2 regions of the Mycetohabitans sp. B46 genome follow, and region 1 is predicted to be linked to the other one. Evidence: predicted binding sites of a transcription regulator. Region 1 holds the regulator's gene; the other holds the start of a gene.

Region 1 (7,046 bases):
GGTTGTCGTCGGCCGTCGAGTACACCTGCGTGTGCTTGGTCGGGATCGTCGTGTTCTTGTTGATCATCTTGGTCATCACGCCGCCGAGCGTCTCGATGCCCAGCGACAGCGGCGTCACGTCCAGCAACAGCACATCCTTGCGGTCGCCGGAGAGTACCTGGCCCTGGATCGCCGCGCCAACCGCGACCGCCTCGTCCGGGTTCACGTCGCGACGCGGATCCTTGCCGAAGAACGCCTTGACCTTGTCTTGCACCTTCGGCATCCGCGTCATGCCGCCCACTAGGATCACGTCATCGATGTCGCTGACCTTCACGCCCGCGTCCTTGATCGCGATCCGGCACGGCTCGATCGTGCGCTCGATCAGCTCCTCGACCAGCGCCTCCAGCTTCGCGCGGGTGATCTTCAGGTTCAAGTGCTTCGGGCCGGACGCATCCGCCGTGATATACGGCAGGTTGATCTCGGTTTGTGCCGAACTCGACAGCTCGATCTTGGCCTTCTCGGCCGCTTCCTTCAGCCGTTGCAGTGCGAGCACGTCCTTGGACAGATCGACGCCCTGCTCCTTCTTGAACTCACCGATGATGTAGTCGATGATCCGCTGATCAAAGTCCTCGCCACCAAGGAACGTGTCGCCGTTGGTCGACAACACCTCGAATTGCATTTCGCCGTCCACGTCCGCGATCTCAATGATCGAGATGTCGAACGTGCCACCGCCCAAGTCATAGACCGCGATCTTGCGATCTCCCTTCTCGGATTTGTCCAGTCCGAATGCGAGCGCCGCGGCAGTCGGCTCGTTGATGATCCGCTTCACGTCCAGGCCGGCGATGCGGCCCGCATCCTTCGTGGCTTGCCGCTGGCTGTCGTTGAAGTACGCCGGCACGGTGATCACCGCTTCAGTCACCGGCTCGCCCAGGTAATCCTCGGCCGTCTTCTTCATCTTGCGCAGCACTTCGGCGGAAATCTGCGGCGGTGCGAGCTTCTTGTCACGCACCTGCACCCACGCGTCGCCATTGTCCGCCTTGATGATCTGGTAAGGCATTAGGCCAATGTCCTTCTGCACTTCCTTCTCTTCAAAGCGACGGCCGATCAGCCGCTTGACGGCAAACAGCGTGTTCTTTGGGTTCGTCACGGACTGACGTTTGGCCGGCGCGCCGACCAGAATCTCGCCATCGTCCATATACGCGATGATCGAAGGCGTCGTGCGTGCACCTTCCGAATTCTCAATCACCCGCACCTGGTTGCCTTCCATCAGCGCCACGCACGAATTCGTGGTACCGAGGTCGATCCCGATAATCTTGCCCATTTTTACTAATCTCCTGGCTTTGATCTAGCTAGACCCGCGCAGCACGCGGTCATTCATTCACGTCTGCCCACAACGTGGGTACAACAGCGCCGATTTCAATACCCTGGCGTGCATGCGGGCTTTGCCGTGGCAAGACGCCGGCCGCGCTCACTTGGGGGCAGCCACGGTAACCAACGCCGGACGCAGCACACGGTCGGCGATCACGTAGCCTTTTTGCAACACGCTGACGACAGTGTTGGCCTCCTGCTCGGCCGGCACCATCGAAATCGCCTGGTGCCGGTGCGGGTCGAATTTCTCGCCGACCGGATTGATCTGCACGACACGCCCCTTCTCCAGCGCGCTCGACAATTGACGCAACGTCAACTCAACGCCCTCACGCACCTTCGCCAAGTCGCCAGCGTTGTCCGCCAGCGCAGCCTCCAGGCTATCGACGACCGGCAGCAGGTGTTCGGCAAAACTTTCGATCGCGAACTTGTGCGCCTTGGCGACGTCATCCTGCGCGCGCCGCCGTACGTTCTCGGTTTCCGCGCAGGCGCGCAAAAAACTCTCTTGCAACTCGGCGATCTTGGCATGCGCTTGCTCGAGGGCGTTGGCCTCAGCGGCGGCATTGGCCTCGTCCAATTGCCCATTGTCGGCGCCCGGCTGTGCCGCCGCGGCGACCTCGCGCTGAGCCTCGGCCGATTGCACCGGTGCGTCCTGCGCCATTTGCGTGCCGTTGCCGGTGGGTTCAGTATCCGATGCGGGGCGATTCTGGCTTGCTTGCTTCTCTTCCATGATGGCCGTGGTCAATTTCAGTCAATGGTTCGATTCGGCTCTTCCCGCCCTCGGCCGCCCCGACGGGCGCTAGGGCGCGGGAAGCCGCGGTTGCGCAATCGACATGGGGTCAACGCAGACCTTTTCAATAGTGCGCTGCAAAAAGTCGCAGCGCAGCGCCGTATGGCGTGGCACGCGTGGCGTGGCAATATGCCGTTACCCCATTTCCCGCATGGGTTACGCGATTTACGTATGGTTGACACGATTTTCCGTCTATTGCGTCGCAAATAGATTGAGCGCCCGCCGGCGCTGACCTACACTTCGCTATAAGGCGCTCCAAGACGCATTTACCCTGAATTTCGTCAACAGCACTCGCCACCGCCCAGCCAAATGCCCGTTTCCGCCCGTGCCATGAAACTGACCTTTGCCATTGGAGTGGTCGCCGTGGTATTGATCGCGGGAACCACCGCCATTTGCCTGTCCGGTGCCGTCACCGAGTCTACGACCGAGTACGGCGGCGTCCACGCGACGTTCGAGTCACTGTTCAATCCGCACCAGACAGCTTGTCAATGATGCGCCGATCGCGCTTCGTCGGCCGCCCGTGAAGCGTCGCAGCCGGCTCCCGGAAGGTCCTGCGCCGCTCCAGCTCGGCCAGCCGCCGCGCGTTGCCGGCCGGCGTCTCCTCGTATAGCGTCTGCGCGATCGCCGCCGGGCCGCGCACCTCACATACGCCGCGCACCTGCACTTCCCATACGATGCGCTCGATGTCGATTTGCACAATGTCGCCGACGCGCACCTCCTTAGCCGCCTTCACCGACTCGCCGCCGATGCACACCCGGCCCTTACTAAGTGCGTCGGCCGCCAGTGAGCGGGTCTTGAAAAACCGCGCCGCCCACAGCCACTTGTCGATGCGCAGCCGCGCGTGAGGATCAGTTGAAATCTGCAACTTCATCGGTCACTCACGCGGATGTCCCTGCCGTGCCCTGTTGCGATGCCGCAGTCGGCCACCCTTGCAGATGGGTGACGACGATCTCGGCCAGCGCTCGAATCCACGGTTGCGCGTCATTAACACAGGGAATCCGATGGAACTCGCGCCCCCCCGCCCGCAAGAACGTATCGCGACCCTCGATGCCAATTTCCTCGAGCGTCTCGAGGCAATCGGACGTGAAGCCCGGGCAGAACACGTCGACCCGACCGGCCCCGGCCGCGCCCAACTCCTGCAGCGTCGGTGCGGTATAAGGTTGCAGCCATTGCGCGCGTCCGAATCGCGACTGGAACGTGAGCCGGCATTCAACCTCGGTCAATCCGAGTGCATGAGCCAGCAACGTCGCGGTTTGCCGGCATTGCTCGGCATAGGGATCGCCCAAATCCAACGTGCGCTTGGGCACGCCATGAAAGCTTAGCAACAGCCGATCGCCGGCCGCAAAATCGGGCCGGCCGTGCTGCTGCCAATAGCGCAGCACCTGAGACGCCAGCGCCTCGATATAGGCGGGATGGTCCGCATAATGCTTGATCGTGCGGATCTCCAGTTGGTTGCGCATGCGCGCCAGCGCGCAGAACGCCGCATCGAATGCACTGGCGCTGGTCGAGGCTGAATACTGCGGATACAGCGGCACCAATAGCACCCGCTCGGCGCCGGCACGCTTGAGCTGATTCAGCACATTGCCGATGCTGGGTGAGCCGTAGCGCATGGCATAATCGACGAGCACAGCGCAACGGCCCGCCGCCAGCCGCTGCCTCAGGCCGTCAACCTGCCGCTCGGTGTGCACGCGCAGCGGTGAGCCCTCCGCCTCCCAGATTGCCGTGTACTTGCGCGCTGACGCGCGGCCGCGCAGCGGCAGGATCAGCGCACGCAGAATGATCTGCCAGAGCGGCGCAGGAATCTCGACGACGCGCGGGTCGGATAGAAACTCGGCCAAGTAGCGCCGCACCGCGCGCGGCGTCGGTGCAGTGGGGGTGCCAAGGTTGATCAGCAGCACACCGACCCGGTGCGATGCGCTCGGCTGCGATGGCAACTCAAGATCAAAATGCATGAGAGGATCCGTTGAGCACCGCCATGGTGCACTTGTTATCCGATTATAACGGCCGCTCGGCGCTTGCCGCGGTGGTGCGGATGATGGCCATCCGGAGAGTGGTGCGCCACGCTGAATCAGCGCAGGATGTACCCGCAGGTTCGCGTCAATGCTGAGACAGCGCGAACGACAGGAGACGGGCCGTGATATCGACGATTGGAATCACACGGTTGTACGCCATGCGGGTCGGACCAATCACGCCGAGCGTGCCGACGATTTTGCCATCGACCTCATACGGCGCGGTCACGACGCTCATTTCCTCGATCGGCACGAGCGTGGATTCTCCACCGATGAAGATCTGCACGCCCTGCGCATGGCTCGATACGTCGAGCAACTGGAGCAGGCTCGTCTTCTGGTCAAAGACATCGAACAGCTTGCGCAGGCGCGCCATGTCGGACGACAGATCGGCTACTTCAAGCAGGTTCCGTTCACCCGAGATCAGGACGTTGTCGGATTCGTCGTCGGTTTCCGTGCTAGCGGTGACGGCGGCCTGCATCAGCTGCATCATGTCGCCGCGCAGCGCATCGATTTCCTCGCGCAGTCGGCGTCGCACCTCATCGAACGACAAGCCCGCATAATGCGCGTTGATATAGTTGGAGGCCTCGGTTAGCTGCGACGGCGAATAGTCGCGCTGAGTCGCCATGATTCGGTTCTGCACGTCACCTTCGGGGGTGACGATGATCAGCAAGATCCGCTTGTCGGACAGCCGCATAAACTCGATCTGCTTAAACACGTGGCTGCGCCGCGGCGTGAGCACGACGCCGGCGAACTGCGACAGGTTGGACAGCACGCTGGCCGCTGCCGCGACGACCTTCTGCGTCTCGCCCGGCTTGAGCTTGTCTTGCACCGCGAGCTTGACCTCGGCTTCCTGCGCGTCGGGCTGCACGGTCAGCATCGTGTCGACGAACAACCGGTAGCCGCGTGGCGTCGGAATCCGCCCGGCCGACGTATGAGGACTGGCGACAAGCCCAAGCTCCTCGAGGTCGGACATCACGTTGCGGATCGTCGCCGGACTGAGTTCGAGGCCTGAATACTTGGACAACGTGCGCGAACCGACCGGCTGACCTTCGGCGATATACCGTTCGATCAGCGTCTTAAGCAGGGTCTGGGCACGAGGATCTAGCATGGTGAAAATTCTAGCTTAAATCTGCGCGCGGCGAGGATTGGCATCGATCCGACGCGCACGTGCGAGCCAAAACACGAAGGCATACAGTTTGTCAGATACCTATGGTGTAATGCGGGCATGGAAATGGGCCAATTTAAGACCGTTGCGCTGATCGGCCGCAACAACACGCCTGGCATCGGCGAGCCGCTTGCCGCGCTCGCCGGTTGCCTGACGCAACGCGGCTTTCAGATCGTGTTCGAAGCCGACACGGCGCGCGAAAACAATTTGCACGCCTATCCGGCGCTCACGCCGGCGCAGATCGGCGCGCGCGCTGACGTCGCCGTCGTGCTCGGCGGCGACGGCACAATGCTGGGTATCGGCCGGCAACTCGCGCCTTACCATACCCCGCTCATCGGTGTCAACCATGGCCGACTCGGCTTCATCACCGATATCGCGATCGCCGACATGAAGCAATTGGTGCCGCACATGCTGTCAGGCAGCCATGAGCGCGAGGAGCGCTCGTTGCTGGAGGCCCGCATCATGCGCAACGGCGAGCCGATCTACCACGCGCAGGCGCTGAACGACGTCGTCGTGAACCGCAGCGGCTTCTCCGGGATGGCAGAGCTACGCGTGTCGGTCGATGGCCACTTCATGTCGGACCAACGCTCGGACGGGCTGATCGTGGCCACGCCAACCGGTTCCACCGCATACGCGCTCTCGTCTAACGGCCCGTTGCTGCATCCGCAATTGCAAGGGATCGTGCTAGTGCCGATCGCGCCACACGCGTTGTCAAACCGGCCAATCGTTTTGCCCGATACGTGCCGGATTACGATTCAGATCATCGGCGGGCGCGACGTCAACGTGAATTTCGATATGCAGTCATTCACCGCGTTGCACCTCAAGGATACGATCGAGGTGTGGCGCTCCAAGCACACGGTGCCGTTCCTGCATCCGGTTGGCTACAGTTATTACCGGACCTTGCGCAAGAAGCTGCACTGGAATGAGCACTCGTCGCTCGGCGCGGACGAGCCCGGCTAAGCCAGCGCCCGTCGCCGCACGCCAGCTCAATCGTTGCCAACCCAACCAATCCGCCTTTCACGACGACCGCTTTCGTTCGCCTATGCTGCGTCATTTGTCGATCCGGGATTTTGTCATCGTCGCCTCGCTCGACATCGAGCTCGAGCGTGGCTTTACCGTTTTTTCCGGCGAAACCGGCGCCGGCAAATCCATTCTGATCGACGCGTTGGCGCTGGCGCTCGGCGCGCGAGCCGACGCGACAGTGGTCCGCACTGGCCAGAGCCGTGCAGATATCACCGCAGAGTTCGACGCGCATGAGGGCGCCGCGCGGTGGCTGGCCGAGCATGCGTTTGACGACGGCAGTGGGCACGTGGTGCTGCGCCGCGTGATTGACGCCAACGGCCGTTCGCGTGCATTCATCAACGGCACGGCCGCTACGCTGGGCCAGTTGCGGGACATCGGCGAAATGCTGGTGGACATCCATGGCCAGCACGCCCACCAGTTGCTGATGCGCGGCGACGCGCAGCGCGAGCTGTTCGATGCGCACGCGGGCCTGACGACGCTGGCCACGGACGTCGCGCGGGCGTGGCGTGGCTGGCGCGACGCGGCGGCAGCCGTGCAGGCCGCGCAAGCGCGCGAGCGCGAGATGCAATTCGAGCGCGAGCGGCTAGTGTGGCAATTGTCAGAGCTTGAGAAGCTGGCGCCACAACCCGGCGAATGGGATGAGATCAGTGCCGAGCACCGCCGGCTGTCCCACGCGGCGAACCTAATCGACGGTGTGCAGGCGGCGCTAGGTGCC
Region 2 (7,046 bases), on a different contig from region 1:
ATCGCGAAATAGAAGCCGGAAAAGGAAGCGGCGTAGACCAGCGGCCACGCGGCGAACATTGCGCCGCCGGCCGTGATCAGCCATACCTGGTTGCCTTCCCAGGTGGGGCCAATCGCGTTGATGATCACGCGACGTTCGGTGTCGGTCTTGCCGATGAACGGCAGCAGTGCACCGACACCCATGTCGAAGCCGTCAGTGAGCGCGAAGCCGAGCAGCAAGACGCCGATCAGCACCCACCAAATGACCTTCAAAGTTGGATAGTCAAACATAGTGATTTAGTCCAGTAACAAAGGCTTCGATCCACGGCATCAGGCTGGCCCTGCGTGAGATAGCTGCTGAGCTTCGTAAGCTGTTGCATCGTCATGCTGCTGCGGTTGCTCGTGGTGGTAGCGGCCGGTATGCAGCGACGACGGCCCGAGCCTTGCATACTTGAACATCAGCGTGATCTCGACGATGAATAGCACCGTGTAGAACAAGATGAACCCGCCGATGCTCAGATACAGATCCGATGGCGCCAGGCTGGAAGCTGACGAGAATGTCGGCAGCACACCGGCGATCGTCCACGGCTGGCGGCCCACTTCGGCGACAATCCAGCCAAACTCGGCGGCGAGCCACGGCAATGGGATCGCCCAGACGCACCAGCGCAGGAACCAGCGCCGGCTCTCATGCGCTAGGCTGCGCGTGGCGCAGAACCAGAAGGCGAGCACGAATGTCACGAGGAACAGGATGCCCAGACCGACCATCAGCCGGAACGACCAGAATACCGGCGCCACGGGGGGAATCGAGTGCTTGGCCGCCTCGGCGATTTGCGTGTCAGTCGCATTCAGCACGTCCGGTGCATAGCGCTTGACGAGCAGTCCATAGCCGAGGCTGTTCTTGTGGGCATCAAACACCGCGCGCGTTGCATCGGACGTGTCGCCCTGCTTCATCTTTTGCAGCGCCCCGTACGCGACGATACCGTTGCGGATACGCTGCTCGTTCTGAGAGATGAGATCGCGCAGCCCGACCACGGGCTCGTCGATCGAGCGCGTGGCGATCAGCCCTAGCGCGTAGGGGACGCGCAGTGCGTAGTCGGTGCGTTGCTCGTCCTGATTCGGCAAGCCGAATAGGGTGAATGCCGCGGGTGCCGGTTCGGTGTTCCATTCCGATTCGATCGCGGCGAGCTTGGCTTGCTGAACTTCGCCGGTCGTGTAGCCCGACTCGTCACCGAGCACGATCACGCACAGCGTTGAGGCCAGCCCAAAGCCGGCCGCGACGGCAAATGAGCGCAATGCGAAGTCGACGTCGCGCTTCTTCAACAGGTACCACGAGGATACGCCGAGCACGAACATCGCCGCCGTCACATAGCCTGCCGACACGGTATGGACGAATTTGACCTGTGCGACCGGATTGAATACCACGTCGAACAAGTTGGTCAATTCCATGCGCATCGTCTCGTAATTGAACTCGGCACCAACCGGATTGTTCATCCAGCCGTTGGCGATCAGGATCCACAACGCCGACAGGTTCGAGCCGAGTGCGACGAGGAACGTGACGATCAGATGCCCGACGCGCGACAGCCGGTCCCAGCCGAAGAACATGAGTCCAACGAACGTCGATTCGAGGAAGAACGCCATTAGGCCTTCCACCGCGAGCGGCACGCCGAAAATATCGCCGACGTAGTGCGAGTAGTACGACCAGTTCGTGCCGAATTGGAACTCCAGCGTGATGCCGGTCACCACGCCCATCGCAAAGTTAATGCCAAACAGCTTGGCCCAGAATTGGGTCATGTCCTTGTAGACCTGCTTGCGGGTCATCACGTAGACGGCTTCCATGATGACCAACAGCCAGGACAGACCCAGCGTCAGTGGGACGAAAAGAAAGTGGTACAGCGCAGTAATGGCGAACTGCAGCCGCGAAAGGTCGACGACTTCGCTACTTATCATGATGATCACCTAAAGCGGGCGGATGTGATGCGGGCACCGACAACAGCGCTTGCGCGACTTGGGCCGGCGGCAGTTCCATGTGCGGTGCCTGGGGATGACTGAATAACGTGTACTTGAAGACGAGCAGGATCGCGACCTTGGCCATCACGACCAGTGTCAACTCGCGAGCTAGTCCAGGGCGGCGCAGGAGCGCGGCCAGCATACCGGGGCGCTGCGCAGGGCCGGCATGGCCCGTATCGGTGCTGGGGCGAACGTCATGGCTGAGCATAGTGTTTCGTGTGCTGCGCGACAGGCGCGACTTGAACGAAACCCATTTTATAGGTAGGGTGTAACGAGGGGCAGTTATTGCGACGCGTCAAACCGCCGCATTTTCACCGTGAAGCGGCCCCGCGCATACGTATTGTGGCGATTTGTCGCGGTGCAAACAAAAACCCGGCCGAAGCCGGGTTCGATGCGTGCAGGCGAAACACTCACGCGTACTGTTGCAGCGCGCCGCGCATCTTCTTCATCGCGCTCGCCTCGATTTGGCGGATGCGCTCGGCGGATACGCCGAACTCGTCGGCCAACTCGTGCAGTGTCGCGCCGCCCGAGCCGTCGTCCTGCACCTGCAGCCAGCGCGCCTCGATGATGCGGCGGCTGCGCGCGTCGAGCGATTCAAGCGCCTCGGCCAAGCCTTCAGTCTGCAGCAGGTCGCGCTGGCGTGAAGCAAGCACCGTGGTCGGCTCGGTACGCGAGTCGGCCAGGTAGGCGATCGGCGCGAACGATTCCTCACCGTCCTCAAACTGCCCCTCGAGCGCGATATCACTGCCGGCTAACCGCGTCTCCATCTCGGTCACTTCTTCGCGCTTGACGTTCAGCTCCTTCGCAAGCCCTGCGATCTCGTCCGGTGTGAAGGCCTGCATGCCCTGCTTGTGGCTGCGCAGGTTGAAGAACAGCTTGCGCTGCGCCTTCGTCGTCGCGACTTTCACCATGCGCCAGTTGCGCAGGATGTATTCGTGAATCTCGGCCTTGATCCAATGGATCGCATACGACACCAGCCGTACGTTCTGGCGCGGATCGAAGCGCTTGACGGCCTTCATCAGGCCGATGTTGCCTTCCTGAATCAGGTCCGCGTGAGGCAGGCCATAACCCAGATAGTTGCGCGCGATCGACACTACCAGCCGCAGGTGTGACAGCACCAACTGACGCGCGGCATCCAATTTGTTCTGCTCGCGGTATTCGATTGCAAGACGCGTTTCGTCGGCCTGCGACAAGAGCGGGATGCGGTTAACCGCCTGAATGTAAGCGTCGAGATTACCCAACGTACCCGGCAGCATCGACTTTGAGGCGAGCGCCAGCGCACCTGCGCCAGCCGGCGCCAGGCTTGCAGGGGTCGATAGGGGCATTGCGTTGCTCACTCGTATTACTCCTTTATGGGCAGCTCCATGCACTACCGCGCAAACGGCGTTCCACGCTATCTTAGCACTCAACTTCATCGAGTGCTAAGCCATTTGCTGGCCAATGGCGCCGCAGGTTCCTTTTAACTATTAATATCTCCATTCCAATAGCTATCTAAATTGACATGCCGGTGCGCAGAGAAGTTTCCTCCGGTGCGCGGGCCGGGCATCAAGCCAAAGAGGGCGGCAAAGGGGCGTATTGAGCAGCGATCCGCGCGACGGCCTAAAATGGCGGCCCAACCACGTTGTCAGTGCCTGCTTAATATTTGGAAAGCCATGAATACGTTCACGAGGAAGCGTGGCCCAACGGCGCCAGCGCAGCGTGTAGCGCGTGCCGCGCTGGCGGCGCTGGCGCTAGCTGCCAGTGCGGCAGCCCACGCAGACCGGTTTGGCGTTCAACTCGGTGGCGGGCTCGGAGACCGCCATATCAAGAAGGGCGATCTGGCGCTAATATGGGATCCGGGCCTGACGGGGTGGGAGACGGGATCCTGGCACCTTACGCTGGTCGGCGAGGCCCATGTGTCCTATTGGCACGCGGACAAAGGCGACATACATTCTAAAATCAGCGAGTTTGGCGTGACGCCGGTCGTACGTTTCATCAAGAACAGTGGCCAGATTCGCCCATTTGTCGAGGCCGGCGTGGGCGTGCGGTTGTTGACGCACCCGCGCATTTCCGAGCGCTTTACCGTCTCCTCGGCGTTCCAGTTTGCGGACATGGTCGGCGTCGGCGCTCAGTTCAGTGAGCGTCAGCAGTGCCAGGCGGGATTTCGCTTCCAACATGTGTCTAATGGCGGTATCAAGCGACCGAATCCTGGTATCAATTTCACCCAGCTTTACCTGCAGTACAACTTTTAAAGCGGGGGCCGCGCACGGCCCGTTTCGCGTTCGAAGCGAGGCACAGATGGCGGCCAAGGTTATTGAGACGATCCGGGGCTAAATCGCGTACAAAAAGTATGTTATCCAAAATAATAGGAGATTGATCTAAAATCCAAAGTAACGAAGGGGGTGATGGCGATTGCGCTGACCGTATCAGCCGTGACGGGTATTGCTGTGGCAACGAGCCAAAGCAGCTATGCGTGCGGTAACTACAACCGTCCCTGCAACTGTCTTGCGGTGCGATAGAACCATTTGTAGCAAAGCAGCAAAACCTATATTGCTGTGGCATCCGACGCTGTCGCGGCGATACGCCAGTGCAACGTAGCGAGCGAATCACAGACATGTCGCCGCGCGTTGAGTCGTTGCATAGGACATATTGTGCGCTGGCAGCGTAGGCGCACAGCATTGCTGATCGGCCGCAACGGCCGAGGCGCTCACGCACACGGCACCTGCCTCGATTCCTTGCGTCGAGCAACGCGCTCGATGAGTTCGACTTGCCTCACTATGGCCTCGGGCGCCCTTGCGTAGCCATCCAGTACGTCCGTTATCCATCGCGCAGTCGTTGCGGCATCCAACGCGTTGGGCAGGTCGACCACGGGTGCTTCCGGCGATGCACGTTCAGCATTGATCAGTGTCTCGCATACCTGATCATGTAGCCAGTCGACTTGCACCTGGCGCCGGGTATCGGCTGCGGCCTCCCCTTCGGTTCCACGCGCCAGCAGTACACCGCCGGCAGCCGCCTGTGGGAAATCGCGGAACAACGCTGACAAGCTGTCACGGTAAGCCGGATGGGTATAGTTGACCAGCCGCAGACCTGGTTCGGCGAACGGCTGCAGCAGCTTGACCAGCGTATGGGTCGTATTGCGCACGCCGAGTATCGCGCGTAGCTCGAGCAAGCGGGACATCTTCGGCGCGAGCACGTCGATCGGCGCGAATGCGATTTGCGCGTGAGCGAGTGCCGGGTCGATTTCGTCAATCGAGCGCGCTGCCGGCAGGTCCAATCCGGCAAAGATTTCGGCGCTGGTCACCTGTCCTGGGTCCATTGTCACGCTGTGCACGAGTACCGGCACGCCGCGACGCGCCAGCAATAAGGCGAGCAGCGGTGTGAGGTTGGGCTGCTTGCGCGCGCCGTTGTAGCTCGGTATCGACACGGGGCGATAGCGATCGCCGCGCGTGGCCAGTAGCCGGAGCGACGCGTGCGCCGCAGCGAGCATCGCCGCAAGCTCCTGCGGCGTCTCGCCCTTAATTCTGTACGCGAGCACCACTGCGCCCAGTTCGACATCGGAGACGCGCCCGTCGAGCATCGCCGCATAGAGTGCCTGGGCTTCATCGTGCGAAAGCGCGCGTGCACCGCGCGCGCCACGCCCGATCTGCTTGATCAACGGCGCACAACAAAAACTTGTGCCGTCGGGTGGATGCTCGGACAAAGGGGGCGATTCGGTCATGGCATCGGACAACCGGTGCACCGGCTACGCAAGCGCGTGTGCCGACGTGATCAGTCGCTTCACTTCGGGAATACAGGAACCACATTGAGTACCGCATCCGAGGATTTCTTGCAAGCGCGCAAGGCATGCCGCGCCGCAAGCCGCGCGAGGGTGGCAGCACGCCGAGAACCGCGTCACTGCCGAAGTGACCCGTCCCAGTTTAAACTTGGGTGGTTCCGTCCAATGTGTGCGCCGTGCCGGTCATGTCGCGGCGGCATATCAATGTAGCGCTCACCATTGTTAAGAGAGCATGCGATGGCTTATTTATTCGAGGTGCCGACCCCCGTGGTGCCGGTGGTGCAATCGTCCGATGTGTTTCCAGTGAGACGTATCTATTGCGTCGGCCGCAACTACGAAGCGCACGCGCGCGAGATGGGCCACGATCCGCAACGCGAGCCGCCCTTTTTCTTCAGCAAGCCCGCCGACGCGGTGCTGTATGTGGCGCCCGGAACCGTAGGCGAATTTCCGTATCCGCCTGAGTCGGGCGAGGTCCATCACGAGATGGAGTTGGTCGTGGCGATCGGATGCGGGGGGCGCGACCTCCCGGTGGAGCACGCGCTGGAGCACGTGTACGGCTACGCGCTCGGGCTAGACATGACGCGCCGAGATTTGCAGGCGCAGGCTAAGAGGCTGGGCCGTCCCTGGGACTTGGCCAAGGGTTTTGACCTGTCCGCGCCGATTGGGCCGATCCATCCAGTATCGCAGGTCGGGCACGTCGCCGCTGGCCAATTGTGGCTGACGGTCAATGGCGCACCACGACAGCGCGCGGACGTGTCGACGATGCTCTGGCCGGTGCCAGAGACGATTGCCTACTTATCGCGGTTTGTTGCGTTGGCGCCGGGCGACCTGATCTACACCGGAACGCCGGAAGGGGTGGCGGCGGTCGCGAAGGGCGATGTGCTCGAAGGCGGCCTGGACGGATTCGACATACTGACATTGTGTGTGGTCTGACACGCGCGTTGTACATCGTGCCGCCGGTCTTTAACGTGCAGCGCTTCAACATCAATCTGGCGCCCTTTGCCGCGATCCAGTGTGGCTAACCAGAGTGGGGCACGCGTTGCGCCGCGTGCCTAACCGAGCAGCGCGTCGGCGAATTCAGCGGCGACGAACGGTTGCAGGTCCTCGACCTTCTCGCCAACGCCGATGAAATATACCGGCACTGGACGTTGGCGCGCGATTGCGGCCAAGATGCCGCCCTTGGCAGTACCGTCTAGCTTCGTGACGATGAGTCCTGTCAATCCCAGCGCCTCGTCGAACGCCTTCACTTGGGCCAGCGCGTTTTGGCCGGTATTGGCATCGAGCACTAGCAGTATTTCGTGCGGGGC

What was found. Region 1 encodes HrcA, which represses chaperone genes, less so after heat shock. Its sites were predicted from a motif close to TTAGCACTCNNNNNNNNNGAGTGCTAA; they were not measured.
Region 2: a site for HrcA is predicted at 3,384-3,410, ahead of rpoH (RNA polymerase sigma factor RpoH). Genes of this name have one in related genera too.

Annotation. Positions count from the first base shown of each region.
Region 1 covers NZ_JADBGL010000008.1:157,554-164,599, forward strand. The annotation lists gene dnaK (molecular chaperone DnaK) at 1-1,300, opposite strand, end outside; gene grpE (nucleotide exchange factor GrpE) at 1,448-2,005, opposite strand; gene IHE30_RS10755 (hypothetical protein) at 2,465-2,626, shown strand; gene IHE30_RS10760 (RNA-binding S4 domain-containing protein) at 2,598-3,005, opposite strand; gene hemH (ferrochelatase) at 3,013-4,086, opposite strand; gene hrcA (heat-inducible transcriptional repressor HrcA) at 4,232-5,251, opposite strand; gene IHE30_RS10775 (NAD kinase) at 5,369-6,268, shown strand; gene recN (DNA repair protein RecN) at 6,351-7,046, shown strand, end outside.
Region 2 covers NZ_JADBGL010000001.1:268,082-275,127, reverse strand. The annotation lists gene cydB (cytochrome d ubiquinol oxidase subunit II) at 1-269, opposite strand, end outside; gene IHE30_RS01305 (cytochrome ubiquinol oxidase subunit I) at 309-1,925, opposite strand; gene cydP (cytochrome oxidase putative small subunit CydP) at 1,915-2,193, opposite strand; gene rpoH (RNA polymerase sigma factor RpoH) at 2,396-3,322, opposite strand; gene IHE30_RS01290 (acyloxyacyl hydrolase) at 3,638-4,216, shown strand; gene ybiB (DNA-binding protein YbiB) at 4,672-5,682, opposite strand; partial or broken gene IHE30_RS15030 ((2Fe-2S)-binding protein) at 5,707-5,805, opposite strand; gene IHE30_RS01280 (fumarylacetoacetate hydrolase family protein) at 5,977-6,672, shown strand; gene ftsY (signal recognition particle-docking protein FtsY) at 6,792-7,046, opposite strand, start outside.